3 regions of the Allobosea vestrisii genome follow, and region 3 is predicted to be linked to each of the others. Evidence: predicted binding sites of a transcription regulator. Region 3 holds the regulator's gene; each other region holds the start of a gene.
The links. The regulator PhoB, encoded in region 3, activates phosphate uptake and scavenging genes when phosphate is short. The targets are predictions, from matches to a motif close to TGTCATNNANCTGTCAT.
Positions count from the first base shown of each region.

Region 1: QO058_RS10800 (DUF47 domain-containing protein) is a predicted target of PhoB. The motif match lies at 7,100-7,116, and genes of this name have one in related genera.
Region 2: QO058_RS28600 (glycerophosphodiester phosphodiesterase) is a predicted target of PhoB. The motif match lies at 5,737-5,753, and genes of this name have one in related genera.

Region 1 covers NZ_CP126307.1:2,158,484-2,168,922, forward strand. The annotation lists partial or broken gene mdlC (benzoylformate decarboxylase) at 1-812, opposite strand, end outside; gene QO058_RS10770 (LysR family transcriptional regulator) at 892-1,830, shown strand; gene QO058_RS10775 (DUF411 domain-containing protein) at 1,856-2,347, opposite strand; gene QO058_RS10780 (heavy-metal-associated domain-containing protein) at 2,356-2,640, opposite strand; gene QO058_RS10785 (ABC transporter ATP-binding protein) at 2,733-3,851, opposite strand; gene QO058_RS10790 (ABC transporter permease) at 3,848-5,554, opposite strand; gene QO058_RS10795 (ABC transporter substrate-binding protein) at 5,694-7,022, opposite strand; gene QO058_RS10800 (DUF47 domain-containing protein) at 7,184-7,828, shown strand; gene QO058_RS10805 (inorganic phosphate transporter) at 7,844-8,857, shown strand; gene QO058_RS10810 (TIGR01459 family HAD-type hydrolase) at 8,870-9,751, opposite strand; gene phnD (phosphate/phosphite/phosphonate ABC transporter substrate-binding protein) at 9,897-10,439, shown strand, end outside.
Region 2 covers NZ_CP126307.1:5,782,185-5,792,623, forward strand. The annotation lists gene QO058_RS28575 (amino acid ABC transporter substrate-binding protein) at 1-484, shown strand, start outside; gene QO058_RS28580 (amino acid ABC transporter permease) at 628-1,818, shown strand; gene QO058_RS28585 (amino acid ABC transporter permease) at 1,829-3,208, shown strand; gene QO058_RS28590 (amino acid ABC transporter ATP-binding protein) at 3,226-4,014, shown strand; gene QO058_RS28595 (hypothetical protein) at 4,174-4,455, shown strand; gene QO058_RS28600 (glycerophosphodiester phosphodiesterase) at 4,523-5,686, opposite strand; gene QO058_RS28605 (hypothetical protein) at 5,868-6,005, opposite strand; gene QO058_RS28610 (RsmB/NOP family class I SAM-dependent RNA methyltransferase) at 6,161-7,465, shown strand; gene QO058_RS28615 (putative quinol monooxygenase) at 7,591-7,899, shown strand; gene guaA (glutamine-hydrolyzing GMP synthase) at 7,974-9,566, shown strand; gene purU (formyltetrahydrofolate deformylase) at 9,589-10,439, opposite strand, start outside.
Region 3 covers NZ_CP126307.1:3,394,531-3,404,969, forward strand. The annotation lists gene pstC (phosphate ABC transporter permease subunit PstC) at 1-890, shown strand, start outside; gene pstA (phosphate ABC transporter permease PstA) at 904-1,794, shown strand; gene pstB (phosphate ABC transporter ATP-binding protein PstB) at 1,829-2,635, shown strand; gene phoU (phosphate signaling complex protein PhoU) at 2,677-3,402, shown strand; gene phoB (phosphate regulon transcriptional regulator PhoB) at 3,432-4,130, shown strand; gene QO058_RS16865 (GcrA family cell cycle regulator) at 4,209-4,760, opposite strand; gene QO058_RS16870 (aspartate aminotransferase family protein) at 5,476-6,696, shown strand; gene argF (ornithine carbamoyltransferase) at 6,699-7,628, shown strand; gene QO058_RS16880 (Hsp33 family molecular chaperone) at 7,628-8,626, shown strand; gene argE (acetylornithine deacetylase) at 8,738-9,913, opposite strand; gene apaG (Co2+/Mg2+ efflux protein ApaG) at 9,910-10,302, opposite strand.

The sequences.
Region 1 (10,439 bases), 1.2 Mb from region 3:
GCGAGGCGCTCGACGATCTTCTCGCGCATCGCCGGCAGGAAGCCGCAGAACTGGGGATGGCGCTCGGGGAAACCGCAGCGCGCGCTCATCGGCGCGACATAGATCGAAGCGTGGTGGCGCTCGGCCAGCGCGACGACGTCGTCGACGGCCTGGTCACGCGCGACGCCCGCGCCGACGACGAAGGCCGGCCGCCTGCTGGCGTTCAGGCGCTCGGCAACCGCCGCGATGCCATCGGGCGCCGGCGCAATCGCCTGACTGACGCGGCGCGGCAGGACGAACTCGCTCGGCTGATCCCAGTCATCGGCCGGGATCGAGATGAAGACCGGGCCGCGCGGCGGCTGCATGGCGATGTGATAGGCCCGCGCCAGAGCGAGCGGCAGGTCGGCGCCGCGGGCCGGCTCGATCGCCCATTTGACATAGGGCTTTGGCAGCTCGGTCGCCTGCACCGAGGCAAGGAACGGGTCGAAGGGCAGGATCGAGCGCGCCTGCTGGCCGGCCGTGATCAGCAGCGGCGTCTGGTTCTTGAACGCCGTGAAGATGTTGCCCATGGCATGGCCGACGCCGGCGGCCGAGTGCAGGTTGACCAGCGCGGCATTGCGCGTCGCCTGCGCATAGCCGTCGGCCATGCCGACCACGACCGCTTCTTGCAGACCGAGCACATAGCGGAAATCCTCCGGATACTCCCGGAACATCGGCAGCTCGGTCGAGCCGGGATTGCCGAAGACCGTGTCGATCCCAAACTGGCGCAGCAGGTCGAGCACGGCTTCCCTAACGGTCGGGCGGGCAGAGGATGATGTGATGTCAGCTGGCATGCGCGTCCCTCGGATCGGCGGCACTGTGGCGGCACGCTGGCCATTGCTCAATTAGATGAAGCGACTAAGTATTATTCGCATGGCGAATATCGATACGATCGACCTGAACCTGTTGAGATTGTTCGATGCGGTCTACCGCACCCGCAATGTCAGCCGTGCGGCCGAGGAGCTAGGCCTCTCGCAGCCCGCGACGAGCCAGGCCCTGACACGCTTGCGACTGCTGTTGCGCGATCCGCTGTTTGAGCGCGTCGCCGGCGGCGTGCGGCCGACCGCCCGCTCCGAGCGCCTGGCGCATTCGGTCCAGGCCGGCCTTGCGCTGCTCGAAGCCGGCCTGAAGGAGGATGAAAGCTTCGATCCGGCGACCACGGACGCCGAGTTGCGCCTGCATCTCAGCGATATCGGCGAGGGCCGCTTCTTGCCGCCGCTGATGACCACCTTCCGAGAGATCGCGCCGAACCTGCGCATCACCTCGCGCGCCTGGCCGCCGGACGCGATTTCCGAGGCCCTGGACAATGGCCAGCTTCATTTCGCGCTGGGTTTTCTCCCGACCGTCAGCGGCTCCGCCCAGGCCGAGATGCTGACCGATCGCTACCAGATCTTCGTTCGCGCCGGGCACCCGGTCACACGTCAGGCCGTCGACGGCGCCTTGAGCGCCGACGCTATCGCGCGGCTGGACTTCGTCTCCGTGCGCTCACACGCCCAGACGCAGCGGATCCTGGAGATGCTGCATCTCGATCCGCGCATCCGCCTCGTCGTCTCCAGCTTCACGGCGCTGCCGCCGATCATCCGCGCCACCGACCTAGCCGTGCTGATGCCGCGCCAGATTGGCCTCGGCCTCGAGCCGGTCGCGTCCTTCGCCCTGCTTGAGCCCGCCTTGCCCCAGCGCGATTTCAGCGTGGCGCTGCATTGGAGCCGGCGGCACGCGCAGAACGCCATGCTGCGCTGGGCGCGCGGGGTCATCCTGGAGCTGTTCCAGAGCCCCCAGCGATCAGAGCCCCCCGAGATGGCCGGCGGCTAGGTCGATCATGCCGCGGGAGCGGCTGTCAGATCTGCTTCAGCCCGCGATAGCGCGCGAAGACGTTCTGCCGGCTGGCGGAGAACACCACGACGTCATAGGCATCCGGCGCCTGGCCGGGCACTTCCATGCCGGGCGAGCCAACCGGCATGCCGGCGACGGCGAGGCCCGTGACCTTGGACCGCTCGGCAAGCAGGCGCTTGATCGCCTCGGCTGGCACATGGCCTTCCACGACGTAGCCGCCGACTTCGACGGTATGACAGGAGGCGAGCGCATCCGGCACGCCGAGCTTGAGCTTGAGCGGCGCGACATCCGCGACCTCGACCACCTCGACCGGGAAGCCGGCCGCCCGCACATGCTTGACCCAGTTGCCACAGCAGCCGCAACTCGGATCGCGGGTCACGACCATCTTCGGCAGCGTCTCGGCGGCGGCCGCAGGGCGCGATAGCCCGAACGTAGCGGCCAGCTGCGCAGCGCCGATCAGCAGGCCGCGGCGGGATGGGGAAAGCTTGCTTGTCATGTCCTGCCTCAACCGACCTGATCCACGCTCGGCGTATATCCCGCCGCAACCACGGCCGACCTGATCGCAGCGAAATCAGCCGTGCCCTGCACCCTGACCAGCTTCGAACCCGGATCCGCCGTGACCGCGGTACCTGGAAGCCGGCCCTCGATCGCCTGCTTGATCGTGCCGGCACAATGGCCGCAGGTCATGTCCTCGACGCGAAAGCTGATTGCCCCGCCGGGGGCCGGCGTCGCGGTCGAGGCTGTGGTAGAATGCTGCTGGCAGGAGCACATGGCTGCAATGTCCTTCATTGACGATTGCATCAGCCTGCACCTTCCCACGATGGCAAGGTCAAGGGCCTTTTCGTGCAACCCCGACGCAGGTCTTGTTGCTTGCGACGAGCCTATGCCGGCAGCCAGCGCAGCGAGCGCGGCGACAGCGTCAAGGTCGCCTGACTCCCACTCTCGAACAGCTCGCTGCCCGACTGGAACGGCATGTCGACCGCGACCTCGGTGCTGCCGATGCGAACGCCATAGCGGATGCTCGCGCCGAGGAACTCGCGATGCGCGATCGTGCAAGGCAGCGCGATCGCTCCCCCGCCCGGCGCTCCGTCCGCCGCGAGCGTCGCATGCTGAGGGCGGAAGACCAGCGTCGAGTTCTCCGGCAGGCTCGCCGCCTCCGCGACCGGAACCTGAGCGCCACCCTCGATCTCGAAATGACGACCGGCGCCGCTGCCGACGACACGCCCCTTCAGGATGTTGGCCGTGCCGAGGAAGCCGGCGACGAAGAGATTGGCGGGCCGCTCATAGAGCTCCATCGGCGTGCCGACCTGCTGGACGACGCCATCGTTCATCACGGCGATGCGGTCGCAGATCGTGTTCGCCTCCTCCTGGTCGTGGGTGACGAAAATCGCAGTCAGCCCGAGGCGCTGCTGCAGGTCGCGCAATTCGCGGCGGACCTGCACCCGCATCTTGGCGTCGAGATTGGAGAGCGGCTCGTCGAGCAGCAACACCTTGGGCTCGACCGCGACAGTGCGCGCTACCGCGACGCGTTGCTGCTGGCCGCCGGAGAGCTGCGAGGGCCGGCGCTCGGCGAGATGGCCAAGCCCGACCAGCCCGAGCGCCGCCTCGACCCGCCGTTCGATCTCGGCGCGCTTCACGCCGCGCTCCTCCAGGCCGAAGGCAACATTGCGGCGAACCGTCATGTGCGGCCAGAGCGCATAGGACTGGAAAACCATGCCGACATCACGCTTCCACGGCGGCAGGTTGGAGATGTCCTGTCCGCCGATCGTGACGCGGCCGGTATCGGCGCGGTTGAAGCCGGCGATCAGCCTAAGCAGCGTGGTCTTGCCGCAGCCGGAGGGGCCGAGGAAGGCGAAGAACTCGCCCGGCTCGATCGCAAGGTTCACGTCCTTCAGCACATGGTTGTCGCCATAGGACAGATTGACGCCCTCGATCGCGACCGAGACGGCCGGCGTGTTGAGCGGAGCGGGAGCGGAGACTAGACCGGCTTGCGAGTTCATAGGCCCCTGGCCTTCTGGCTGCGTTCGACGATGAGATGCGAGAAGAAGGTGCAGGCTGCGACGAGCAGGACAGCGACGACGCCGAGCGCCGCGCCCGGCCCTCGCCCTGCCGCCGACTGGATGAAGACGTAGAGCCCATAGGCCAGCGGTGCGTCGGAATTGGACTGGACCAGCATCAGCGTCGCCGAGAGCTCGACCGCGGCGGTCGCGAACGAGGTGACGAAACCGGCGAGGATGCCGCCGGTCATCAAGGGCACGACGATGCGGCGCACCGTGCGGGCCTTGGTGGCGCCGAGGTTTTCCGCCGCCTCCTCCAACGAGACCGAGATCTGCTGCAGGGCCGCATGGCAGGCGCGCAAGGCATAAGGCAGGCGCCGGATCGCCAGAGCCAGCACGATGGTGATCCAGAGCGCGGCGAGCGGCGTGCCGTCCGGCAAGGTGATGCCGTAGAAGGTCCGTAGGTACCCGATGCCGAGCACGACACCGGGAATGGCGAGCGCGGCCGAGGCCATCCAGTCGAGCCACTCGCGGCCGATCAGCTTGGTACGCAGCATGAGATAGGCGATAGCGACGCCGAGCACGACGTCGATGCCCCCGGCGAGCGCGGCATAGATCAGGGTGTTCTTGATGTAGAGCGAGCTCTCGCCGAAGACGCGGCCGTAATGCGCGACCGTATAGGCGTCCGGCAGCGGCGAGAACGACCAGATCGTCGCGAAGGAGAGCAGCAACAGGCCGAGATGCGGCGCCAGCACCAGCGCCAGGATCAGGATGACGACGCCATAGCCGAGCACAGCCTCGTGCGGGCGCATGACACGCTGCGCGAGCCCGCCGCCGCCGCGCTGTGTGGTGGCATAGTCACGGCCCTTGAGCGCCAGCGCCGAGAGCCACATCGCCAGCACGGAGGCGACGATCAGGACGACCGAGATGACATAGCCCATCGGGTCGGCGATGCCGATCGAGGTCACCCGCAGATAGGCCTGCGGCGCCAGCATATCCTTGACGTTGAGCAGGAGCGGCGTCGCAAGATCGTCGAAGACCTTGACGAAGACGAGCGAGGCGCCGGCGAGATAGCCCGGCAGAGCAAGCGGGAAGACGATCCGCCGGAACAGGCGGAAGCCGGAGGAGCCGAGGTTCTGCGCGGCCTCCTCCATGGCGCGGTCGATATTGCGCAGCGCCGCCGAGAGGTTGATCAGGATGAACGGGAAATAGTGGACCGACTGGACGAAGATGACGCCGTTCAGCCCTTCCATGAAATCGATCTTGAAGCCGAACCAGTCGTCGAGCAGCAGGTTGACCGAGCCGTTGCGGCCGAAGAATAGCTGCATCGCCACGGCGCCGACGAAGGGCGGCATGATCAGCGGCAGGAAGCCGAGCGTCTGCACGACCGCGGCGCCGCGAAAGGCGAAGCGCGTGGTGAGATAGGCCAGCGGCAGCGCCAGCACCGAGGCCCAGACCACCGACATCGCCGAGACGTAGAAGGAATTCCACAGCGAGCGCATGAACAGCTCGGTGCGGGCGAAGTCGTAGAAATTGACCAGCGTGAAGGTCGAGGTGCCCTTCTCGGTGAAGGCGACATAGATCACCGTCGCCACCGGCAGCATCAGGAAGACGAGCAGGAAGACGGCGATGGCGAGCGCCAGCGCGATCTGGCCGGGCGTGGCGGAGAAGGTGCGGGCGCGGGGGAGTGGAGAAACGGCCGTCATGATGACCTGGGCGTTAGCGAACAAGCGGGCCGTCATCCCGGACGCAGCGAAGCTGAGATCCGGGATCCATCGTAGAGCGGTGCGCCTTACGATGGATCCCGGGTCAAGCCCGGGATGACAGAGAGATTTGTCAGTACGCTCAGCGCGCCGCCTTCAGCGCCTCCTCGGCCTTGGCCTTCGCCTTGGCGTAGTTGTCGCGGGCGAAGCTCGCCCACTGGCTCTCGACCTCGGCCTGGCGCGCGCCCTTCTCCTTGGCGCCGGTGAAGGCGCCGCGGAGCTCGGGGCTCGCGGCCTGCGCCTCGGTCACCGGCAAGGCGGCGATCAGGGTGCGGGCTTCGTCGGCGAGCGCTTTGGCCTGGGCGTTCGGCTTCTTGGCGAGCGCCGCGTCGACCTCGTGCAGGGTCTTGGTGACGCCTTTCAGCGCATCGAGCTGGAAGGAGATCAGCTGGTCGAACAGCGTGTCGACCACGGCGGTGCGCGCCTCCGACTTGTCGACGTCGAAGCCGATCATCTTCTGGAAGCGCGGGTCGGTGAAGGGGTTGGGATAATCGGCGCCGGCCTTGGCGTAGACGGCCGGATTGACCGGCAGGCGGCGGATGCCCGGCTCGAGCAGTACCTCCTGGCCGGCCGGCGAGAGCAGGAACTCGATGAAGGCCTCGGCTGCCGCCTTGTTCGGCGGATTGGCGATGATGCCGACATTGGCCGGCACGACCGTGGTCACGGTCGGGTAGACGAACTTGACCGGGAAGCCCGAGGCCTGCGCCGAGAAGGCGAAGAAATCGATGACGATGCCGACGCCGACCTGGCCGGAATTGACCGCCTCCGGCACGCCGAAGGAGCGATCGGTGATCGAGCGGAAATTGCCCGACATCTCCTTCAGCGTCCGCCAGCCCTTCTCCCAGCCCTCGCCCTGCAGGATGGTCTCGACCGTCAGATGCGTGGTGCCCGAGCGTGCCGGCGAGGCGATCGAGACATGGTCGTAGAAGACGGGCTTGGCGAGGTCCTGCCAGTCCTTGGGCTCGGGCAGCTTGTTGGCCTTGGCGTAGCGCTCGTTCCACATGATGCCGTAGCCCGAAGCGGCGAAGCCGAAATAGAAGCCGTCGGGGTCGTTGATCGGATAGGAGCCGATCTTCTCGGGGATGCCGGACGCCTTGGGCTTGTAGGCGGTCAGCAGCTTCTTGCCCTTCAGCACCTCGAAGGCGTCGGGCGCCGAGGCCCAGAACAGGTCGACCTGGTTGTTGGCCTTGGTCTCCTCGACATATTTCACGCCGGCATTGGTGTTGCGGTTCTGGACCTCGAGCGTCACGCCTGGAACCGCCTTCTCGAAGGCCTTCTTGATCGGGTCGGTGACGTCCTTCGAAAACGAGGTGACGACCGTGACCTTGCCCGATGGCGCCTGCCCGTGAGCAGCCGTCGTCGCCAAAGCGAGCCCCAGCGCCGAGACGAGCGCGATCCTGCGTGTAAACATTCAGTCCTCCCTTGATCGTTCTTCACCCGCCGACGTCGAGGTCCGCGGAGGGCAAGGCCGGGAATCCGGATTGCCGTCGTCGCAAAACTGTCACAGAAGGCGCAGGCGTGTCATCCCCGCTGCTTGCTGCGGACTGACGAAGCTGGTGAGAGGCCGTTCCGATGCTGGGCTGGTTCCAGAAACTGCTTCCGAAGGAAGACAAGTTCTTCGTGCTGTTCGAGCGTCATGCTGAGACGCTGAAGGCTGGAGCGCTCGCACTCGACGGCGTGCTCAGCGGGGAAAGGCCGATCGAGACCGGCTGCGCGGAGATCTTCGCCGAGGAGAACCTTGCCGACGCCATCGCCGGCGAGGTGATGCTCGAGGTCGGCCGCACCTTCATCACGCCCTTCGACCGCGGCGACATCGAGGAGTTGATCGGCTCGATGGACGATGCCATCGATCAGATGCAGAAGACCGCCAAGGCAATCCGGCTCTTCGAGGTCGAGAGCTTTTCCCCGAGCATGCAGGAGCTCGGCAAGACGATCGTCGCCGCTTCGCTCAAGGTCGGCGAGCTCCTCCCCATGCTGCGCGACATCAAGAAGCATGCGATCGGCATCGGCGCGCTCGCCAAGGAGATCGGCGCGATCGAGGAGCGCTCCGACCAGCTTTACGATCGCGGCCTGAAGGAGCTGTTCAAGGCGCATCGCGGTACTGACGCGATGGGCTTCATCGTCGGCGCCGAGGTCTATGATCACCTGGAAAAGGTGGTCGACCGCTTCGAGGACGTCGCCAAGCGCGTCAGCCGCATCGTCCTCGAACACCTCTGAGAGGCGCCCCGCGCCGTGGATTTCGCCAGTTTCGCTCCCGTCCTCATCTTCCTGATCGCCGTCGCGCTGCTGTTCGACTTCCTGAACGGCCTGCACGATGCCGCCAACTCGATCGCGACTATCGTCTCGACCCGGGTGCTGGCGCCGCAATGGGCGGTGTTCTGGGCCGCCTTCTTCAACTTCATCGCCTTTCTGTTTTTCGGCCTCCACGTCGCCCAGACGGTCGGCTCCGGCATCATCCAGGCGGCGATCGTCGACGACCGCGTGATCTTCGGCGCGCTCACCGGCGCGATTGTCTGGAACGTCGTGACCTGGATTGCCGGCATCCCGTCGAGCTCGTCGCATGCCTTGATCGGCGGGCTGGTCGGGGCCGGCCTGTCAAAAGTCGGCCTCTCCTCGATCGTCTGGTGGGGGCTCGGCAAGACCTTCATCGCGATCTTCATGTCGCCGGCGATCGGCTTCGCGCTGGCGCTGCTGCTGGTGCTGATCGTCTCCTGGACCTTCCTGCGGGTCGCGCCGATCAAGGTCGATTCGACCTTCCGCCTCCTGCAATTCGTCTCGGCCTCGCTCTATTCGCTGGGGCACGGCGCCAATGACGCGCAGAAGACGATGGGCATCATCGCCGTGCTGCTGTTCTCGCACGGGATGATGGGCGAGACCTTCTCGGTGCCGTTCTGGGTGGTGATCTCCTGCCAGGCGGCGATGGCGCTCGGCACGCTCTGCGGCGGCTGGCGCATCGTCCACACCATGGGCTCGAAGATCACCCGGCTCTCGCCGCAGCAGGGTTTCTGCGCCGAGACCGGTGGCGCGATCACCCTGTTCATGGCGACCTATCTCGGTGTCCCCGTTTCGACCACGCACACCATCACCGGCGCGATCATCGGCGTCGGCGCGGCAAGGCGGGTCACGGCGGTGCGCTGGGGCGTCGCCCGCGGCATCGTCTTCGCCTGGATCGTCACCATGCCGGCAGCGGGCCTGATCTCGGCGCTGGCCTATTTCGTCTCCGGCCTGTTCCTGACCGGGCGCTGAGCAGCTTCTCCGTCAGCCGAGCAGCGGCAGTGCATAGGTCGGAGTCCGGCCGGCGCGGGCGAAGAGCGCGAGGCAGCTCGCCCTGCCCATCGCTGCGCCATCCCAGCCGATATCGCCGCGATGGATGCCGCCACCGATGAAGACGCTGTCGAGGCCCGCCGCCTGCGCACCAGCGATGTCATGCTCCAGCGAATCGCCGATCGCGACGACACGGCTCCGGTCGAGCCCGAGCCGGGCAAGGCAGGTGCGATAGATCCGCGGCTCGGGCTTGCCATGATAGCGCACCGCGCCGCCCAGTTGCTCATAGGCCCGCGCGACGAGGCCAGGTGCCTCCTGCAGGCCGCCGGTGGGGCTGGCGCGATGCAGGTCCGGATTGGCGCAGATCATCGGCAGGCGCTGCCGGCTACCCGCTTCGAGCAGCTCCATCCAGCCGGCGACCGACTGCCGGGGCGGGTCCATGGTCATCAGGAGGATGAAATCGGCGGTCTCGACCTCATCGACAAGCTCGAGCCCGAGCCCGTCCGCCAGATGCGCTTCGCCTTCTCGCGCCAGCAGCAGGCAGCGGCGCCCAAGCGCTTGGTAAAGCGGCTCGTCGCGCGTCGCCAGAGCCTCGCGGGCATCGTCGCCGGCCGAGACGACCTCGTCATAAAGCTCGCGCGCAAAGCCCAGCTTCGCCAGCTGCACGGCGTTCTCGCTGCCGAGGCGGCCGGAATTCGACAGGATGATCAAGCGCTTGCCGGCACGGCGCAGTGCTTCGAGCGCGGCCACGGCGCCGGGATAAGGCCGGACGCCGTCATGCAGCACGCCCCACTGGTCGAGCAGGAAGCCGTCATAGCGCGGCACCAGCGCGGCCAGGTTGTCCGGAAAGGTTGTAGAAAGAAGCTGTCGCATCATCAGGGTTGGGGCCACGCCGGCTGTTGCCGTGGACAAGGCCACTTTAGTCGTAAGGCTAGGGCTCTCGCTCGGCTGGAATATGACAGTTTTGTGTCACATACTATAGCCAGCTTATAATGAAGAACGACCGGGAGATACGCTACCAATGACCAAGATACTGACTTGCCTGTCCGCCACGACCTCGCTGCTCCTTGGCCTCGGGCTCGCCGGCGCGGCGCAGGCACAGGACGCCTGCCCCAATCGCGGCCAGCTCGATACGATGTATTGCGACGCCAACAAGGACCTCGTCGCCGACGTGCCGACCGACGCCTCGAAGCAGAAGGACCCGTCGGCGCTGGTCTGGGCCTATACGCCGGTTGAAGACCCCGCCGTCTACGCCAACATTTTCAAGCCGCTGACCGACCATCTCGCCACCTGCACCGGCAAGCGCATCGTCTATTATCCCGTGCAGTCGAACTCGGCCGAGATCGAGGCGATGCGCTCCGGCCGCCTGCATTTCGCCGGCTTCTCGACCGGCCCGACCGGCTTTGCGGTGAACCTTGCCGGCGCGATCCCCTTCGCCGCCAAGGGCTCGGCCGCCGGCGTGCGCGGCTACAATCTCGTCGCCGTGGTCAAGGCGTCGAGCCCCTATCAGAAGCTGGCCGATCTCAAGGGCAAGAAGGTCGCTCACACCTCGCCCTCGTCGAAT
Region 2 (10,439 bases), 2.4 Mb from region 3:
CCAGGAGACGGTCAAGGCCTATGAGGCAGGCCGCTGCGACGCCTTCACCACCGACGCTTCGGGCCTTTATGCTGAGCGTCTGACACTCTCGAATCCCGACGATCACATGGTGTTGCCGGAGATCATCTCGAAGGAACCACTCGGTCCCGTCGTGCGCCATGGCGACGATGTCTGGCTCGACATCGTCAAATGGTCGCTGTTTGCCATGGTCAATGCCGAGGAGCTGGGCATCACCAAGGCGAATGCCGACGAAATGCTCAAATCCGACAACCCGGAGATCAAGCGTTTCGTCGGGACCGAAGGCAAGTTCGGCGAGCCGATGGGGCTGACCAATGATTGGGCCTATCGGATCGTCAAGCACGTCGGCAATTACGGCGAGAGCTTCGAGCGCAATGTCGGCTCGGGCTCGCTGCTCAAGATTGCGCGTGGCCAGAACGCGCTCTGGAGCAAGGGCGGGCTGCAATACGCGCCGCCGATCCGATGAGAACTACCCATGCGCGGCGCTCGTCGCGCATGGGTCCTTAAAGCTGTCTTGTTCCGGCGAACCGGATAAGAATGCGGGCTGGCGGTGATGCGAATGGATCACCGCCGGACCCTCGGTCGCTAGCACTCAAAGGGGCGTCAGACGTGTCCACTCCTTCTGCCGACGTCAAGCCAGGCAAAGCCTCGCTGCTCTACGACCCGACGATCCGGGGCTATTTCTACCAGATCCTGCTACTTGCCGTGGTCGGCTTCGTGATCTGGTCTGCGGCGTCGAACGCGATTGAAAATCTGCGGGCACAGAAGATCGCCTCCGGTTTCGGCTTCTGGCACAACGCGGCCGGCTTCGACGTCAACCAGAAGCTGATCCCCTTCAGCGCATCGGGCAGCACCTATGGCCAGGCTTTCTGGGTCGGCCTGCTCAATACGCTGCTGGTTGCCTCTATCGGCATCGTGCTCGCGACTTTTCTCGGGTTCTTTGTCGGCGTCGCCAGGCTGTCGAGCAACTGGATCGTCTCCAAGATCGCGATGATCTATGTCGAGGTCATCCGCAACGTGCCGCTGCTGCTGCAGCTGTTCTTCTGGTACAATGCGGTGCTGAAGCCGCTGCCCAATCCGCGCCAGTCGATCGAGCTTCCGGCCGGTTTCCTGCTCAACAATCGCGGCCTCTATGTGCCCGATCCGCAGTTCGGCCCCGGCGGCAACCTGATCATCTGGGCGCTGCTGATCGGCCTCGTGGCCACCTTTGTTTTCCGCTCCTGGGCGCGCAAGCAGCAGGCGGCGACCGGCAAGCAGTATCCGATCGGCCTTGTTGCCTTCGGTCTGATCATCGTCCTGCCGCTGCTGGTCTATTTCGCCACCGGCCGGCCGATCACCTTCGTCTATCCGGAACTTGCCGGCTTCAACCTGCGCGGTGGCATCCAGATTTTCCCGGAATTCGTCGCGCTGTTGGTCGGCCTGACGACCTACACCGCCGGCTTCATCGCCGAGGTGGTCCGCGCCGGCATCCTCGCCGTCTCGAAGGGGCAGACCGAGGCGGCCAACGCGCTCGGCTTGCGTGCCGGGCCGACGCTTAAGCTTGTCGTCATCCCGCAAGCGATGCGCGTGATCATTCCGCCGCTGACCTCGAACTACCTCAACCTGACCAAGAACTCCTCGCTCGCGGTCGCGATCGGCTATCCCGATCTGGTCCAGGTCTTCACCGGCACGGTGCTGAACCAGACCGGCCAGGCAGTCGAAGTCGTCGCCATAACCATGGCGGTCTATCTGACCATCTCGCTGGTAACGTCGTTTTTCATGAACATCTACAACAAGCGCATGGCGCTGGTGGAACGGTGAGGGCGCCCCAATGACCGACGCAACCACCGAAATGGCTCCCTACGCCTTCGTCCGCAGGGAAACGCTGGAGCAGCAACCGGCACCGCTCTCCGTCGCCGGGCCGCTCGCCTGGATCAGAGCCCATCTGCTCTCCAGCCCGCTCAACATCGCGCTGACGCTGGTCTGCCTCTACCTTGTCGTCGATTCGGTGCCGGGGCTGATCCGCTTCTACTTCCTCGACGCGGTCTGGACCGGCACCAGCCGCGATGCCTGCCTCGCGGACAAGGTCGGCCGGCCGGTCGGCGCCTGCTGGGCCTATATTGCGGATCGCTTCCAGTACTTCATCTATGGCTCCTATCCGATCAACCAGCGCTGGCGGGTGAATATCGTCTTCGTCATGTTCGCGCTCGGCGTGGCTTGGCTGCTCTGGACGAACGCGCCGAAAAAGAAGCTCGGCATCTTCTTCTTCTTCGTGCTGTTACCGATCTCGGCCTATGTGTTGCTGCTCGGCGGCCCCGGTGCCGAGCGCTTTCTCGGCTTCTGCCTGACAGTCACGCTGGCGCTCGCGGCGCTCTATGTCGTGCTCTCCTTCGTGCCGCAGCTTGTCCGCTTCTACATCGGCGAGGCGGCGGTCGGTGTGGTTCAGGCGTTGCCGATCTGGAAGCGCTTCTTCGGACCGAAACAGCTCGTCCTGTTCGCCCTCGCGATCTTCGTCTTCCTGAGCCTGCTGGCGAATAGCCCCGGTCTGCCCAGGGTCGATACCGGCCTTTGGGGCGGCATGACGGTGACCTTCCTGATAGCGGCGGTCGGCATCGTCTTTTCGCTGCCGCTCGGGGTCGTCCTGGCGCTGGGGCGGCGCTCCAGGCTACCGATCATCCAGTTGCTCTCGGTGATCTTCATCGAGTTCGTCCGCGGCGTGCCGCTGATCACGGTGCTGTTCATGGCCAACACCATGCTGCCGCTCTTCGTGCCGCAGGAGTATTCGCCGGATCGGCTGCTGCGGCCGCTGGTCGGCGTCGCGCTCTTTGCCGCCGCCTATATGGCGGAGGTGGTGCGCGGCGGCCTCCAGGCCATGCCCAAGGGCCAGTACGAGGGCGCGATGTCGCTCGGCCTCGGCTACTGGAGCATGATGCGTCTGATCATCTTGCCGCAGGCGCTGCGCATCGTGATCCCGGGCATCGTCAACACCTTCATCGGGCTGTTCAAGGATACGACGCTGGTCACCATCGTCGGCATCTTCGACTTCCTGCGTACCATCGAGGCCACCCTGGTCGATCCGACCTGGGCGACGCCGACGACCCGCGCGACGGGCTATGCTTTCGCCGCGGTTTTCTATTTCCTGTGTTGCTGGGGCATGTCGCGCTACTCGATTGCGGTCGAGAAGCGGCTCGCCGCCGGCCAGAAGCGTTGAGGGGACCAATCATGGCTATGGCAGAAACCACCAGCGCGCGCCCGACGGCGCTGAAGCAGACCGCGCTCAACACCGCGACGGCCGTCAAGATGATCGCCGTCAACAAGTGGTACGGCGAGTTCCACGTGTTGCGCGATATCAATCTCAAGGTCGAGCGCGGCGAGAAGCTGGTCATTTGCGGCCCGTCCGGTTCCGGCAAATCGACGATGATCCGCTGCATCAACCGGCTGGAGGAGCATCAGAAGGGCCAGATCATCGTCGACGGCACCGAGTTGACCAATGACCTCAAGAAGATCGATGAGATTCGCCGCGATGTCGGCATGGTCTTCCAGCACTTCAACCTGTTCCCGCATCTGACGATCCTGGAGAACCTGACGCTGGCGCCGATCTGGGTTCGCAAGATGCCCAAGAAGGATGCCGAGGAGATAGCGATGCACTATCTCAAGCGCGTCAAGATCCCCGAGCAGGCGTTGAAGTACCCGGGTCAGCTCTCCGGCGGCCAGCAGCAGCGCGTTGCCATCGCCCGGTCCCTGTGCATGAGCCCGAAGATCATGCTGTTCGACGAGCCGACCTCGGCGCTCGACCCGGAAATGGTCAAGGAGGTGCTCGACACCATGGTCTCGCTCGCTGACGAGGGCATGACCATGCTCTGCGTCACCCACGAGATGGGCTTTGCCCGCCAGGTCGCCGACCGGGTGATCTTCATGGACGCCGGCCAGATCGTCGAGATGAACGAGCCGAACGAGTTCTTCAAGAATCCGCAGCACGAGCGCACCAAGCTCTTCCTCAGCCAGATCCTGCACTGATCTCTGGCAGCCCGCTGCTTGCTACTGCGACGGCGCCCTCACGGGCGCCGTTTGCATGTCGGCTGCCTCGATCGTGACGGCCCTGTCGGCTCCTCGATCGGCTTTTCGGAACTTTTCTCGGTGATTGCGGTTGTTTCCCTCGAAATCGGAGGAAACACCATGAAGCTCATTCTCACGACTGTCGTCGCCGGATTGCTGCTTGGCAGCGCCGGTGCCTATGCCCAGTCGATCAATCTCGGCCCGGGTGGAGTTAGCGTCGATACGCGCTCGCCGCGTGATCGCGCGATCGACCGGGATATCCGCCGCGAGGACCGGATGCGCGAGCGTGATCGCTGGGAGCGTCGCCGGGCCTATCGCGCCGAGCGCGATTGCCGGACCGTGACCCAGGTCCGCGAGACCCCGCGCGGAGAGGTGCGTCGCACGACGCGTGTCTGTGACTGAGTGTGAGTTGAGTTAGGTAAGGCGAGACCGCCGCACCCAGTCAGGTGCGGCGGTCTTGCGTTGTGGACTACTTGGCGTTACGCGCCTTCACAGCCGCATCGGGGAAGTCTGAGAACAGACCGTCGATGCCGAGCGCCAGATAGGCCTTGTACTCCGCGGCCGGATCGCCCTTGAAGTCCGAGGCGAGGCGCTTGGGCTCGCTGCGGAAGGTCCAGGTGTGGACGAAGAGCCCGACAGCGTGGGCGTTCTTCACCACGTCGGTCGGCGGCAGCAGCACGCGGTCGCGCTCGTCGATCGTCCCGTCGCCGTTGAGATCGCGCGGCTTGCCGTCGTCGCCGAGCACCTGCTTGGCCGGCATCAGATAGGGCTTCCAGGGACCGACGCCGTCGGCATAGGTCCTGATCTCCTTCAGACCCTCGGCGGTGACGAGGTCCTTGAAGGTGCGTTTGTCACCAGTGACGGCGAAGTCGTAGGGCTTGTCGAACGGCGCGGCGAGCACGATGCCGCCGTCCTTGTCGACATCGTCGGCGTCGACGAGCTGGATCAGGCGCAGCTGTGTCTTGCCGCGCAGATATTTGAGATTGGCCGTCTCGAAGCTCTGGATGAACACCGGCGAGGTCTTCTCGGTCCAGCCGGCCGCCTTGAGCTGATCGAGCAGCTTGTCCTCGATCGCAAGGCCCATCGCCGAGTGATAGGTCGAGTGCTTGATCTCCGGATAGATGCCGATCGTACGGCCGGTCCGGGTGCTCTCGGCTTTGGCGAGGTCGATCACCTGCTGCAGCGTCGGGATCTCGTACTTGCCGTTATGCGACTGGTCGCGGTCGGCGAAGGCCTGCTTGGCCCGCAGCGTCTTGATCTCGGCGAGGGTGAAGTCGGAGGCGAACCAGTCGGTGGTGTCGACGCCGTCGATCTTGCGCGTCAGCTTGCGCGCGGCGAATTCCGGCCGGGTCGCGACGTCGGTGGTGCCGGACATCATCGGCTCGTGGCGGACAACGAGATGGCCGTCCTTCGTCGAGACGAGGTCCGGTTCGATGAAATCAGCGCCTTGCTCGATCGCGAGCTTGTAGCCTTCGATCGTGTGCTCGGGCAGGTAGCCGCTGGCGCCACGATGGCCGACGATCAACGCCGGCTTGCCGTCCAGCGTCGGGGCCGGGCTCTGCGCCAGGGCCGGGGCGGCCAGCGCGAGGACAAAGGTCGCCAGCATCGTGGCCGGCTGCAACAGGGGCTTCATCTCGTCCGATCCTCGTGTCCTGTGGAAGGTCGCGAAACTGCTCGGTCGATATGACAGGCCGGTGAAAGCCCGTTTGCCTATTCGCAATGCCGGAATTTGTCGCCGCCGGCACCGCGAAGGTGCGTGTCAGATCTGTCGAGCGCTTACTCGCCTGATGGCTGCGAGCGCTCGGACAGGAAGCTCAGCGGCGGCCTTCCAGCGTGGTCTTGGCGTCGAGGCGCTTGGACGGCGGCGGCGTGGTGTCGACCGGCTGGGTGGCGCAGGCGGCCAGCGACAGGCAGAACAGTCCGGCGAGCGCGAGGCGGGCGAAGGTCGTCATTTCAGGATCCCCAGGCGATTGGCGTTGCGGAAGGAGTTGTATCGTCTTGCGCCCTGTGGGACGAGGGCGTCAAGGGTCCATTCGCGCTTCGGAATCGTTCCAGATCGCGTCTGGTCCAAACGCATGACCAAGAGCAATCACAGGAACCGCCGGACATGACTCCTGCCGCCCGCATCAGCGCCGCCATCGAGGTTCTGGCGGACCTGATCGAGCGCCGGCGCCCGGCGGCCGATGCGCTGAAGGATTGGGGTCTGTCGCGTCGCTTTGCCGGTTCGAAGGACCGCGCCGCGGTCGCCTCGCTGGTCTATGACGCGCTGCGCCGCCGGGCTTCTTCCACCCACGCACTCAGCGAGGAAACGCCCCGCGCGCTCGTCCTTGGCATGCTGGTCAGCCAGCGTGGCATGGCGGTAGAGGAGATTTCGGAGCTCTTCAACGGGCAAAATCACGCTCCGGCTCCGCTGACCGAGTTCGAGGTCGCGGGGCTCGTCGCCTTCGATCTCAATGCGGCGCCCGGCTGGGTGCGCGCCGATGTGCCGGACTGGCTCTGGCCCTCCTTCATGGCCGGCTTTGGCGACGATGCGGTCGCAGAAGGACAGGCACTGGCGGGCAGGGCTCCGGCCGATATCCGCACCAACCGGCTGAAGACAGATCGCGCTCGGCTGCGCGCAACGCTGAGCCATCTCCAGCCGGAGCCCGGGGCTTGGTCGCCCGACGCCTTGCGTTTCCTGTCCGGGCCCGATGGCCGTGGCCCCTCGCTGCAGAGCGAGCCGAGCTTCTTCAATGGCGAGTTCGAGATCCAGGACGAGGGCTCGCAGCTCGTGACCCTGCTCGCCGGCGCGCAACCCGCGATGACGGTCGTCGACCTTTGCGCCGGCGCAGGCGGCAAGACGCTGGCGCTGGCCGCGATCCTGAACGGCAAGGGACGCATCTTCGCTACGGACCTCGACAGCCGCCGGCTGGCACCGCTGCATGACCGGGTCGCTCGCTCGGGCGCAGGCAATGTCGAGGTGCGCGTGCCCAAGAGCCGCGGTCATGATGCGCTTGCCGACCTCGCGGGCTCTGTCGATCTGGTACTCGTTGATGCGCCCTGTACCGGCTCCGGCACCTGGCGGCGCAACCCCGATGCGAAATGGCGGGTGCGTCCCGGAGCTTTGGCCGAGCGTATCAAGGAGCAGGCGCAGGTGCTCGATCGCGCCGCCAGTCTGGTCAAGCCGGGCGGGCGCATCGCCTACATCACCTGCTCGATGCTGCCTGAGGAGAACGACGTCGCGGTCGACGCCTTCCTGGCGCGGCATGCTGGCTTCGCGCCGGTCGCGACACGCTCCCTGCTCGATACCGGCGAAGTCGATTTCGGCCTGCTCGCTCGCTTCGCCACGCGTTTTGGCCTGCAGCTCTCGCCGCGCCGGACAGGGACGGACGGGTTCTATCTGGCGGCGCTTGCTCGCCACGATCCGGCTTGAATTGGCTGCCGCTGGCGAACGGGCGGTATCAGTCTTGTCCGTAAGGGACGGATTTGTGCGTTCTTGCGCTCGGCCGCCTGCGCCGACATCTGCTGCCCGTACATCCCGGGGCAAAGGTGCCGACCATGAGCAAGACCGAAGAGACCTTCATTTCCATCGCCGTGTTGAAAGCGAAGCCCGGCCAGCGCGAGCAACTGCGCCAAAACCTGCTGGCGTTGATCGAGCCGACGCGAGCCGAGCCGGGCTGCCTCGACTATGTGCTGTTCGAGCTGCGCGACGAACCTGGCACTTTCTACATGCGCGAGGCGTTCACCAGCCCGGCCGCGCTCGAGGTTCACAAGGCGACGCCGCATTTCCAGGCATTCGCAGCGACGGCCGGCGATTTGCTGGCCGAGCCGCTGCGGCTGGTCGCGCTCGACCGCGTCTCCTCCTGAGCTGCCTGGCGATGCCGACCTGATCCGCTCTCAGCGCCGTTGCGTGCTCGCGCGCGATGGCGTAACCGGGCGCGATGAGCGCCCAGCCCCAAAACTCCGTGCCCCAAGATTCCGTGCCGCACGACTCCATCCTGATCATCGACTTCGGCAGTCAGGTGACGCAGCTGATCGCGCGCCGCGTGCGCGAGATCGGCGTCTATTGCGAGATCGCGCCGTTCCAGTCGGCCTCCGAGGCCTTCCAGCGCCTGAAGCCGAAAGGCGTGATCTTTTCGGGCGGTCCGGCCTCGGTGCCGGATGAAGGCTCGCCGCGGGCGCCGCAGGAGGTGTTCTCCTCCGGCCTGCCGGTGCTCGGCATCTGCTATGGCCAGCAGACCATGGCCCATCAGCTCGGCGGCAAGGTCGAGGGCGGCCACGCCGCTGAATTCGGTCGCGCCGATGTCGAGATCGTCACGCCGTCGGCCTTGTTCGAAGGAATCTGGGAGGAGGGCGCGCGCTATCCGGTCTGGATGAGCCATGGCGACCGCGTCACCCAGCTCCCGGCCGGTTTTTCGGTCAAGGCGACCTCCGAGAACGCGCCCTATGCGGTGGCGAGCGACGAGGGCCGGCGCTTCTATTCGACCATGTTCCACCCCGAGGTCGTGCACACCCCGGACGGGGCGAAGCTGCTGCGCAATTTCGTCGTGACGATCTGCGGCTGCACGCCGGACTGGTCGATGTCGGCCTACCGGGCCGAGACCATCGCCAAGATACGCGCCCAGGTCGGCAGCGGCCGGGTGATCTGCGGCCTCTCCGGCGGCGTCGATTCGGCGGTTGCGGCCGTGCTGATCCACGAGGCGATCGGCGACCAGCTGACCTGCGTCTTCGTCGACCATGGCCTGATGCGCATGAACGAGGCGGAGGAGGTCGTCCGCCTGTTCCGCGACCACTACAACATCCCGCTGGTCCATGTTGAGGCCGAAGAGCTTTTCCTCTCCGAGCTCGCCAAATGCGGCGCCGATCCGGAAGCCAAGCGCAAGACCATCGGCCGGCTCTTCATCGACGTCTTCGACGCCGAGGCCGCCAAACTGGGCGGCGCCGATTTCCTCGCCCAGGGCACGCTCTATCCCGACGTGATCGAGAGTGTATCCTTCTCTGGCGGGCCTTCGGTGACGATCAAGAGCCACCACAATGTCGGCGGCCTGCCCGAGCGCATGAAGATGAAGCTCGTCGAGCCGCTGCGCGAATTGTTCAAGGACGAGGTCAGGGTGCTCGGCCGCGAGCTCGGCCTGCCCGAGGCCTTCGTCGGTCGCCATCCCTTCCCGGGGCCGGGCCTCGCCATCCGCTGCCCCGGCGAGATCACCAGGGAGAAGCTCGATATCCTGCGCAAGGCCGACGCGATCTATCTCGAGGAAATCCGCAAGGCCGGCCTCTACGACGTGATCTGGCAGGCCTTCGCCGTGCTGCTGCCGGTGCGCACCGTCGGTGTGATGGGCGACTACCGCACCTACGACCATGTCTGCGCCCTGCGCGCCGTGACCTCGGTCGACGGCATGACGGCAGATTTCTACCCCTACGACATGGCTTTCCTCGGCCGCACCGCGACCCGCATCATCAACGAGGTCAAGGGCATCAACCGGGTCGTCTACGACGTCACCTCAAAGCCCCCCGGCACGATCGAGTGGGAGTAGGGCTTTAGCGTAGCTTGAGTGCTCAATCGGTGAAGACCACGGTCTTCTTGCCGTTTAGCACGACGCGATCTTCGAGATGCTGGCGCACGGCCCGCGCCAGCACGCGCCGCTCGATGTCGCGGCCCTTGCGGACGAGATCGTCCGGTGTGTCGCGATGGCTGATGCGCTCGACGTCCTGCTCGATGATCGGGCCCTCGTCGAGGTCGGGCGTGACGTAGTGCGCGGTCGCGCCGATCAGCTTCACGCCGCGCTCATGCGCCTGATGATAGGGCTTGGCGCCCTTGAAGCCGGGCAGGAACGAGTGGTGGATATTGATGCAGCGGCCGAGTAGCTTGGCCGAGAACCCGTCCGACAGAATCTGCATGTAGCGGGCGAGCACGACGAGGTCGGTCTTGGTCTCCTGCACCAGCCGCCAGAGCTCCGCCTCCTGCTCCATCTTGGTCTGGCGCGTCACCGGCAGATGATGGAACGGCAGATCGCCGAGATCGGTCGAATTCAGGCTGTCGCGGCCGTGATTGGAGACGATCGCCGAGATCTCCATCGGCAATTCGCCGATGCGCCAGCGATAGAGCAGATCGGCCAGGCAATGGTCGAATTTCGAGACCAGCAGCATGACCCGCTTGTTCGCTTGGCGCTCGCGCAGCGTGAACTCCATGCCGAAGCGTTTCGCCAGGTCGCCGACCGAGGCGGCGATGGCGGTGTGAGGCTGGCTCTCCTCCAGCCGGTTGAAGACGACGCGCATGAAGAAGCGGCCGGTTTCGATGTCGTCGAATTGCTGTGCGTCGAGGATGTTGCATCCGGCCTCGAACAGCAGGGTCGAGACGGCGGCGACGATGCCGGGACGGTCGGGGCAGGACAGTGTCAGAATCGCGG
Region 3 (10,439 bases):
TCCGCAACGCCAGCTTCCTGGCGGCGCTGTTCGTGCTGGTGCTGCTCGCCGGCATCATGGCCTCGATGGTCATCGGCGGCTGGCCAGCCTTCCGCGAGTTCGGCTTCGGCTTCCTGACCTCCAGTGTCTGGGACACCCAGAACGAGCAATACGGTGCCTGGCCCGCCATCGTCGGCACCCTCTCGACGGCGCTGATCGCGCTTGTCGTCGGCGTCCCGCTCTCGCTCGGCATCGCCGTCTTCCTGACCCAGCTGGCGCCGCCCTGGTTCAAGCAGCCGGTCTCGACCGCGATCGAGCTGCTCGCCGCCGTGCCCTCGATCATCTACGGGATGTGGGGGCTGTTCGTCTTCGCGCCGCTGTTCGCGGCCTATGTGCAGATCCCGCTTTCGAACATCGTCGAGGGCATGCCGATCATCGGTACGGTCCTGTATTCGCGCTCGCCCTCGGGGCTGGGCATCCTGACCGCCGGGATCATCCTGGCTTTCATGATCATCCCCTTCATCGCCTCGATCACCCGCGACATGCTCGACCAGATCCCGTCGGTGCTGCGTGAGAGCGCTTATGGAATTGGGGCGACGACGTGGGAAGTGGTGCGCCATGTGCTGGTGCCCCAGGCCGGCGTCTCGATCATTGGCGCGATCATGCTCGGCCTCGGCCGTGCGCTCGGCGAGACCATGGCGGTGACCTTCGTCGTCGGCAACGCCAACCGGCTCTCGGCCTCGGTCATGGATCCGGGCTCGACCATCGCCTCGCGCATCGCCAACGAGTTCAACGAGGCGCTCGGCCTGCAGCTCAACTCGCTGATCGCGCTCGGCTGCATCCTGTTCTTCGTCACCTTCGTCGTCCTCGTCATCGCGCGCATCCTCGTCTCGCGCGTCAAGCGCTACTGAACGGGAGCGGATCATGAGCCTTGCTACCCCCTCCACCGTCCGCAAGCTGCCCGAGGTCACCTGGGGCCGCGTCCGCCAGTCGCGCCGCACCGCCGACCGGCTGATGAAGGTCATCGCGACCGGCTTCACGCTGATCGCAATCTCCGTGCTGTTCTGGATCCTCGGCATGCTGATCGTGAAAGGGCTCGGCGGGCTTTCCGCCACGACCTTCACCCAGGTCACGCCCGGTCCCGGCACGGAAGGCGGCGGCCTCGCCAACGCCATCGTCGGCTCGATCGTGCTGACCTTCCTCGGCATCGCCGTTGCGACGCCGATCGGCGTGCTCGCCGGTACCTATCTCGCCGAATACGGCAAGGGTTCGAAGCTCGCCGACCTGATCCGCTTCATCAACGACATCCTGCTCTCGGCGCCCTCGATCCTGATCGGCCTGTTCGTCTACGTCATCATGGTCGAGCCGTTCCGCGGCTATTCCGGCTGGGCCGGCGGCGTCGCGCTCGGTATCATCGCGATCCCGGTGATCGTGCGCACCACCGAGGACATGCTGCGTCTCGTGCCCGGCCCGCTGCGCGAGGCCGGCGCTGCGCTCGGCGCCCCGCCATCGGTGGTCATCACCTCGATCACCTGGCGGGCGGCGAAGTCTGGCATGGTCACCGGCATCCTCTTGGCGCTCGCCCGCATCGCCGGCGAGACCGCGCCGCTGATCTTCACCGCGCTCAACAACAATTTCTGGTTCTCGCCGAACCTGATCGGCGGTGTCTCCAACCTGCCGGTGACGATCTACCAGTTCGCCTCTGCTCCGTACGAGAACTGGCAGCAGCTCGCCTGGGCGGGTTCGCTGATCATCACCGTCTCAATCCTCGTGCTTTCCATCATCGCCCGGCGCATCGTGCGCGGCGGCAAATAAACCAACACCTGATCAGCGTCCGATCGGAAGGACCATGCAGATGCTTTCGACCCTGGAATTGAGCCCGCAGACGCTGGATGCCGAAGCGCCCGTCCGCATTGCCGTGAAGAACCTCGATTTCTATTACGGCGAGCACAAGGCGCTGAAGAACGTCAATCTCGACTTCCGCGACCGCCATGTCACCGCGCTGATCGGCCCGTCCGGCTGCGGTAAGTCGACCTTGCTGCGCATCTTCAACCGCATCTACTCGCTCTATCCCGAGCAGAAGGCGACCGGCGAAATCCTGCTCGACGGCCGCAACATCATCTCCAACAACGTCGACGTGAACGAATTGCGCTCGCGCATCGGCATGGTCTTCCAGAAGCCGACGCCGTTCCCGATGTCGATCTACGACAACGTCGCCTTCGGCATCCGCCTCTACGAGAAGCCGCCGAAGTCAGAACTCGACGATCGCGTCGAGGGCGCGCTGCGCCGCGCCGCGCTCTGGGACGAGGTCAAGGACAAGCTGAAGAGCTCCGGCATGGGCCTGTCCGGCGGCCAGCAGCAGCGCCTGTGCATCGCCCGTACCATCGCGCAGAAGCCCGAGGTCATCCTGTTCGACGAGCCCACCTCGGCGCTGGACCCGATCTCGACCGGCAAGATCGAGGACCTGCTCGAGCAGCTCAAGACCGACTTCACCATCGTCATCGTCACGCACAACATGCAGCAGGCGGCGCGCATCTCGCAGTATACCGCCTTCATGTATCTCGGTGAAGTCATCGAGTTCGCCGCCACCAACACGATCTTCATGAACCCGCACAAGAAGCAGACGCAGGACTACGTCACCGGCCGCTTCGGTTGACACCCGCAAGTCCGCTCGCCTCCGTCACAGGATACGCCCCGATGTCCGACCATATCGTCCGCTCCTACGACGCCGATCTCGAGGGCCTGCGCCGCAGCCTCGCCGAGATGGGCGGCATGTCCGAGCGCATGCTCGGCGACTCGACCGTGGCGCTGGTGCGCCGCGACACTGCGCTCGCCCAGAAGATCATCAGTGCCGACCAGCGCCTCGACAATCTCCAGCGCGATGTCGAGGAGAAGGCGGTGCTGACCATCGCCCGGCGCCAGCCGCTCGCCAACGACCTGCGCGAGCTGATCTCGGCGATCCGCATCGCGGCCGATATCGAGCGCGTCGGCGACCTCGCCAAGAACATCGCCAAGCGCGCCGTCGCGATCTCCGGCCAGTTCTCGCCGCCGCATCGCGCCGTCGTCGGCCTCGAGCATATGAGCCGCCTGGTCCAGGCCCAGCTCAAGGACGTGCTCGACGCCTATGCGGCGAGCAACGAGCAGAAGGCGATGGATGTCTGGCGCCGCGACGACGAGATCGACGCGCTCTACACCTCGCTGTTCCGCGAGCTCCTGACCTACATGATGGAGGACCCGCGCAACATCACCTTCTGCACGCATCTCCTGTTCTGCGCCAAGAACGTCGAGCGCATCGGCGATCACACCACCAACATCGCCGAGACCATCCATTACCTCGTCACCGGTCAGTCGATCGACGAGACCCGGCCGAAGCTCGATACCACCAACATCCTCGTCGACCTGCCCGCCTCGGCCAATGGCTGAGCGGGCGCGCGCCTGAACGGACGCTAGACATGCCCGCACGCATCCTGATCGTCGAGGACGAGGAGCCGCTGACCCTGCTCCTGCGCTACAATCTCGAGGCCGAAGGCTTCGAGGTCGACAGCGTGGCGCGCGGCGACGACGCCGAATTGCATCTGCGCGATCACACGCCGGATCTGGTGCTGCTCGACTGGATGCTGCCCGGCCTCTCCGGCATCGAGCTCTGCCGGCGCCTGCGCACGCGGCGCGACACCGAGCGCGTGCCGATCATCATGCTGACCGCCCGCGGCGAGGAGACCGAGCGCGTGCGCGGCCTCGCCACCGGCGCCGACGATTATGTCGTGAAGCCGTTCTCGCTGCCGGAGCTGATCGCCCGCATCCAGGCGCTGCTGCGCCGCGCCAAACCCGGCCATGTCGCCGGGCTGCTTGCCGCCGGCGATCTCGAGCTCGACCGCACGACACGGCGCGTCCGCCGGGCCGGCGCCGAATTGCATCTCGGGCCGACCGAGTTCCGCCTGCTCGAATTCCTGATGCAGGCGCCGGGCCGGGTCTATTCCCGGGCTCAGCTGCTCGATGCTGTCTGGGGCCGCGATGTCTACATCGATGAGCGCACCGTCGACGTCCATGTCGGGCGCCTGCGCAAGGCGATCACGCCGGCCAATGCCAAGGACCCGTTGCGCACCGTGCGCGGCGCCGGTTACGCCTTTGACGAAACATTCGCGCGCAGCTGACGCTGCTTCTGCGAGGCGAGCGCTCATGAAAAAAGCCGGCCTCGCGGCCGGCTTTTCTGTTCGAGTGCTTCGCTGTCGTCAGGCGCGAATGATCTTGCGGTCGCGGCGGCGGTCAGCGGCCGGCTGGTAGGCGATGCGGGCATGGTAGGCGCAATAGGGCATTCCGGTCGCCGAACGTCCGCCGCAGAAGCGGAACTCCGGCGTGGTCGGGTCGCCCATCGGCCAGCGGCACATATATTCGCGCAGCTCCATGATCGTGACCCGCTCGGAGAACGGCACGACCACGTCCTCGGACGGAGCCGGCTCGCGCGCGACCTGCGCTTCGGCTTCGATCTCCGGAGCGAACTGCGGGGCAAGTGCGGTATTGCCGCGGGTCAGGCCGGCGCCGCCGCTGCTGTGGTGGCCAGCGGGATGGCTTGGCGGGCGGGCTATCGGTTTGCGCGGGCGCGGCGTTGCCGAGCCCGGGCTCTTGGCGCGGCCCGACAGCCCAAGGCGATGCACCTTGCCGATGACGGCGTTGCGCGTGACGCTGCCGAGCTCCGCCGCGATCTGGCTTGCGCTCAGGCCGTCGTTCCAGAGCTTCTTGAGCAGCTCGACGCGTTCCTCGGTCCAGGCTCCGGCTTCGGTCATGGAGTTGCACCTGTCTTCGTCATGTCCCGCCGGCTGGCCGGCGAGGCATAGGGAAAGATCATGGCGGAATCCGATACCGGCAGCCTCCGTTGCTGAACGGAAGCCGTTACGCCCGGGACTGACGATACTGGAGACGCCGCACGAGATGTCGTATCTGACGAAGAGGACCATACAATATGGCCTGACTCGGCCACAAGAGTCGCCGAATCGTAATCCGGCTTTTCCCCAGCCAATCACTGCAGACGGCGAGACGGTGAGTCTAATCGGCAACGCTGCCGTGAGGTCGGGGCAATTGCAGATGAAGCTTGAGCCCTCATCCTGAGGAGCAAGCGCAGCTTGCGTCTCGAAGGATGTTCCAGCCGGTTCGGGAGCCTCCTGAAGCACCCTTCGAGACGCCGCTATGCGGCTCCTCAGGATGAGGGCTGAGTTCAGGCCCGGTCGCCTGCCGCGAGGTCAGCTGCGATTGACAGGGCAGGGACGGTTTTGCATAGTCGCATCACGCAGCCGCCCCTATCGGGCGGCGCTTATGTTTTTGAGCGATCGGGACTTTCCATCAATGCGGCTTGACGCGCGACGAGACGGCGGGAACGGCCAGCGACGATAATGTCGCCGGCGGGTCGTATCATGCCGGCATCATGCCGCGAGCGCTCCGCATCTCCGTTCCCGACTTGAGGTTCCGCGCTTCCTCCCTGTTTCGCCGCAAGGATTTCGCTCCATGAGCACCACTCCCGTTTCCGCCGCTTCCTCTGTTCTCCTGCCGACCTATGCCCGCGCCCCGATCGCTCTCGAGCGTGGTGAAGGTGCTTGGGCGATCACCGCCGATGGCCAGCGTTATCTCGATTTCGGCGCCGGCATCGCCGTCAATTCGCTCGGCCACGCCCATCCGCATCTGGTCGAGGCGTTGACCCAGCAGGCGCAGCGCATCTGGCACACCTCGAACCTCTACACGATGCCCGAGGGCGAGAAGTTGGCGCGCCGGCTCTGCGAGGCGACCTTCGCCGAACGCGTCTTCTTCACCAATTCGGGCGCCGAGGCGAACGAGTGCGCGATCAAGATGGCGCGCAAGTACCACGCCGCGAAAGGCCATCCCGAGCGCTATCGGATCGTCACCTTCGAGGGCGCCTTCCATGGTCGCACGCTTGCGACCATCGCCGCCGGCGGCCAGCAGAAATACATCGACGGCTTTGGTCCGAAGGTCGACGGCTTCGACCAGGTGCCCTTCGACGACGAGACCGCGCTGAAGGCGGCGATCGGGCCCGAGACGGCTGCGCTTATGATCGAGCCGATCCAGGGCGAGGGCGGCCTGCGCTCGGTGCCGATGCGTGTCCTCAAGCAGCTGCGCGAGCTCTGCGACGAGCACGGTCTGATGCTGATCTTCGACGAGATCCAGACCGGTGTCGGCCGCACCGGCAAGTTCTTCGCCTATGAGCATTACGGTGTCGCCCCCGACATCATGTCGATCGCCAAGGGCATCGGCGGTGGCTTCCCGATGGGTGCCTGCCTCGCGACTGAAGAGGCGGCCTCCGGCATGACGCTTGGCACGCACGGCACCACTTTCGGTGGCAATCCGCTCGCCATGGCGGTCGGCAATGCCGTGCTCGACGTCATCCTGGCGCCGGGCTTCCTCGAGCAGGTCCAGAAGACGGCGCTGCGCCTGCGCCAATCGCTGGCCCAACTCAAGGATCACCACCCGGACGTGATCGAGGAGATCCGCGGCGAAGGTCTGATGCTTGGTCTCAAGCTCAGGACGCCAAACACCGATTTCGTCGCCCAGGCGCGGGCCGCCGGCCTGCTCGTCGTCGCCGCCGGCGACAATGTCGTGCGTCTGCTGCCGCCGCTGATCATCGGCGAGAGCGAGGTCGCCGAGGCAGTGGCGCGGCTCGACAAGGCGGCGGGCGCGGTCGAGGCCGAGCTCACCCGGCCGGCGGCTGAATGAGCATGGAGACTCCAGTGCGTCATTTTCTCGATCTCTCGGACTTCTCCGCGGGTGAACTCCGCGCCATCCTCAAGGCCGGCGAGGCGATCAAGACCCGTCGGCGCACGCCCGACGCTGCCGGCGATCGTCTGCTCGAAGGCAAGGTCATCGCCATGATCTTCGAGCAGCCCTCGCTCCGGACCCGCGTCTCCTTCGATGTCGGTATCCGTGAGCTCGGTGGCTCGCCGATGATGGTCACCGGCCAGGAGATCGAGCTCGGCGAACGCGAGACCATCGCCGATACGGCACGCGTGCTCTCGCGCTATGTCGACGCGATCATGATCCGTATGCTCGACCATGATGCCGTGGTCGAAATGGCGAAATACGCAACCGTGCCGGTGATCAACGGCCTGACCAAGCGCCAGCATCCCTGCCAGGTCATGGCCGATGTCATGACCTTCGAGGAACGCAAGGGCTCGATCAAGGGCAAGCGCATTGCCTGGACCGGCGACACCAACAATGTCCTGACCTCCTGGGTTCATGCCGCTGGCCGGCTCGATTTCGAGCTCGCCATTGCGACGCCTGAAGAGCTCGCGCCCCCGCCTGCATTGCTCGATTGGGCCCGCGAGCAGGGCGCGAAGCTGCAACTGACCAGCCGGCCCGAAGCCGCGGTCGAAGGCGCCGACTGCGTCATCACCGATTGCTGGGTCTCGATGGGTGATCAGGAAGGCACGCGCCACAACCTGCTGCGGCCCTATCAGGTCGACGAGCGGCTGCTCGGCCGCGCCGAGAAGGACGCGATCTTCATGCACTGCCTGCCGGCCTCGCGCGGCGAGGAAGTGACCGATCAGGTCATGGATGGTCCGCAATCGGCGGTGTTCGACGAGGCCGAGAACCGGCTGCATGCCCAGAAGGGTATCCTGGCCTGGTGCTTCGGTGCGGTGGCGGCCTGATGGCTGACAGCTTGCCAGCGGGCGCACCCGATGATCGGGTGCTGCCTTTCGCGGTGCCTGAGCTCGACGTGCGCGGCCGGGTCGTCAGGCTCGGCCCTTCGCTCGACCAGATCCTCGAGCGGCACCATTATCCCGAGCCCGTCGCGCGCGTCCTTGCCGAGGCTGCGGCGCTGACCGTCATGCTCGGAACCACGCTCAAGGGTGAAGGCCGTTTCCAGCTCCAGACCAAGAGCGACGGACCGATCTCGATGCTGGTCGTCGATTTCAACGCGCCCGACTGCTATCGAGCCATGGCCCGCTACGACGCCGACCAGCTGGCAGCTGCGATCGTCACGAATGCGGTCTCGACCGGCGAGTTGCTCGGCAAGGGTCATCTCGCCATGACCGTCGACCAGGGCACGGAAGCGACGCGCTATCAGGGTGTCGTCGCGCTGGACGGTCAAAGCCTGGAAGAGGCCGGCCACCAGTATTTCCGCCAGTCAGAGCAGATCCCGAGCCGCATTCGCCTTGGCGTCGGCACGGTCCTGACCGGGAGCGGCCTGGCCTGGCGCGCCGGTGGTCTGATCGTCCAGTTCATGCCGAATTCGCCCGATCGAATGCGCGCCGCCGACCTCCATCCCGGTGATGCGCCGGAAGGGCACGAGATCCTTGCCGCCGACAATGATGACGGCATCAGCGACGACGCCTGGGCCGAGGCGCGCTCGCTGGTCGAGACGGTAGAGCATCACGAACTGCTCGATCCGCTGCTGGAGAGCGAGCGCCTGCTCTACCGGCTGTTCCACGAGCGCGGCGCCCATGTCTTCGAGCCAGTCGCGGTGCACGAGGCCTGCCGCTGCTCGCGCGAGCGCGTGCTCGGCATGCTCAGAGGCTTCTCGGCCGACGACCGCAAGGCGATGATCGCCGATGACGGCACGCTCGGCGTCACCTGCGAATTCTGCTCTCGCCGCTACAGCTTCGACCCGGCCGAGGTCGAGGTGGAGATCTCGGCGGGGCCATAACACGCGTCATGCTCGCCCTTGTGGCGAGCATCCACGTTTTGAACACAGCCCTCTCACGCATTGAAGCGAAGACGTGGATGGTCGGGACAAGCCCGACCATGACGGTATCGCTTACGCCCGGCACTCGGCCATCAGCCGGCGCATGAAGGCTTCGCCCGCGGCGAACTGCTCCAGCGTGATGTACTCGTCCGGCTGATGCGCCTGGTCGATCGAGCCCGGGCCGCAGACGATCGTCGGCAGTCCCGCGCGCTGGAAATGCCCGGCCTCGGTCGCATAGGCGACGGCGATGGTGCTGTTGCGCCCGGCAAGGCGCATCACGAGCGTCTCGGCTTCCGAGCCGGGATCGGGCGCCAGGCCCGGCACGTCCGAGCTCATCACCGTCTCGATCGCCGCCGATGGCGCGGTCCTGCGCATGCGCGCCAGCACCTCCTGCGACAGCGCGGCGAAGCGGGCCGGCACTTCCTGCGGGTTGGAGCCCGGCAGCGTGCGCACCTCCCAGGCGAGATCGCAGCGATCGGCCAGGATGTTGCGGGCGATGCCGCCATGGAACTTGCCGATATGGACGGTGTCGTAGGGCGGATCGAAGCGGCCGCTCTCGTCGAGGCGGCCTTCGTGCTCGTCGGCCATGGCGACGAGCCCAGCGGCGAGCCGCGTCCCGGCATGGATCGCGCTGGCGCCAAGATGCGGCTTCGAGGAATGCGCCGCAAAGCCGGTGATGGTGGTGAAGAAGGTCCGGATGCCCTTATGCGCGTCGGCGAGTTCGAGCGAGGTCGGTTCACCGACGATCACGGCGCGCGGCCGCGGCAGGCTCTTGCCCATCGCGGCGATGCCGTCGACGACGCCGAGGCAGGTCACCTCCTCGTCATAGGAGAAGAACAGGTGGATCGGCGTCTTGAGGTTCGCAGCGAGAAAATCCGGCACGAGCGCAAGCGCCAGTGCGACGAAGCCCTTCATGTCGACAGAGCCGCGGCCATAGGCCTTGCCGTCCTCGACATGCAGCGTGAACGGATCGCGCGACCAGGCCTGGCCTTCGACCGGCACGACATCGGTATGGCCGGAGAGGACGACACCGCCCTTGTCCTGCGGGCCGATCGTGGCGAACAGCGCGGCCTTGTCCCCTGTCGCATTCGGAAAACGCACGGATGGCACGCCCCAGCCCGCGAGGTAGTCCTCGACGAAGGCGATCAGGTCGAGATTGGATTTATGGCTCACCGTGTCGAAGGCGACGAGGCGGGCAAGCATATCGAGCGGCTGGTAGCGCTGCCCGGTCGGTGTTGTCGCGTTCAATGCAGGACCTTCTTCACATAGGGCGAGTCGAGCGGGAAAAGCGGCACCTCGACATCGAAGATCACGCCGTCCTCGCCGAGCATGGCGTAGAAGCCGCGCATGCTGCCGTCGGGCGTCATCAGCGGGCAGCCGGAGGTGTAGCTGAAGCGCTCGCCCGGTTGCAGCACCGGCTGCTGGCCGATCACGCCGTCGCCGCGGACCTCGTGCACCTCGCCGCGCCCGTCGGTGATGAACCAGTGGCGTGTCATCAGCTGCATGGTGCGCGGCGAGAAATTCTCGATCTCGATCGTATAGGCCCAGAAATAGCGGCTCTGGTCGGGCGTGGACTCAGAGTCCATGAACTTGGGCGAGGCGGTTACGCGCACGCCATGCGTTTCGGCCTGGTACATGATCGCGGTTCCGTGCCGGCAGGGCGGGAAGGCCTTGTTATGACTTGGCGCGGCGCAGCGTCAATGCCATCAGCCGGTTGTACTTGCGGGCCAGCCCGGCGGCGAGCGGGCATGTGGACAACGCGACGTCGGACTCG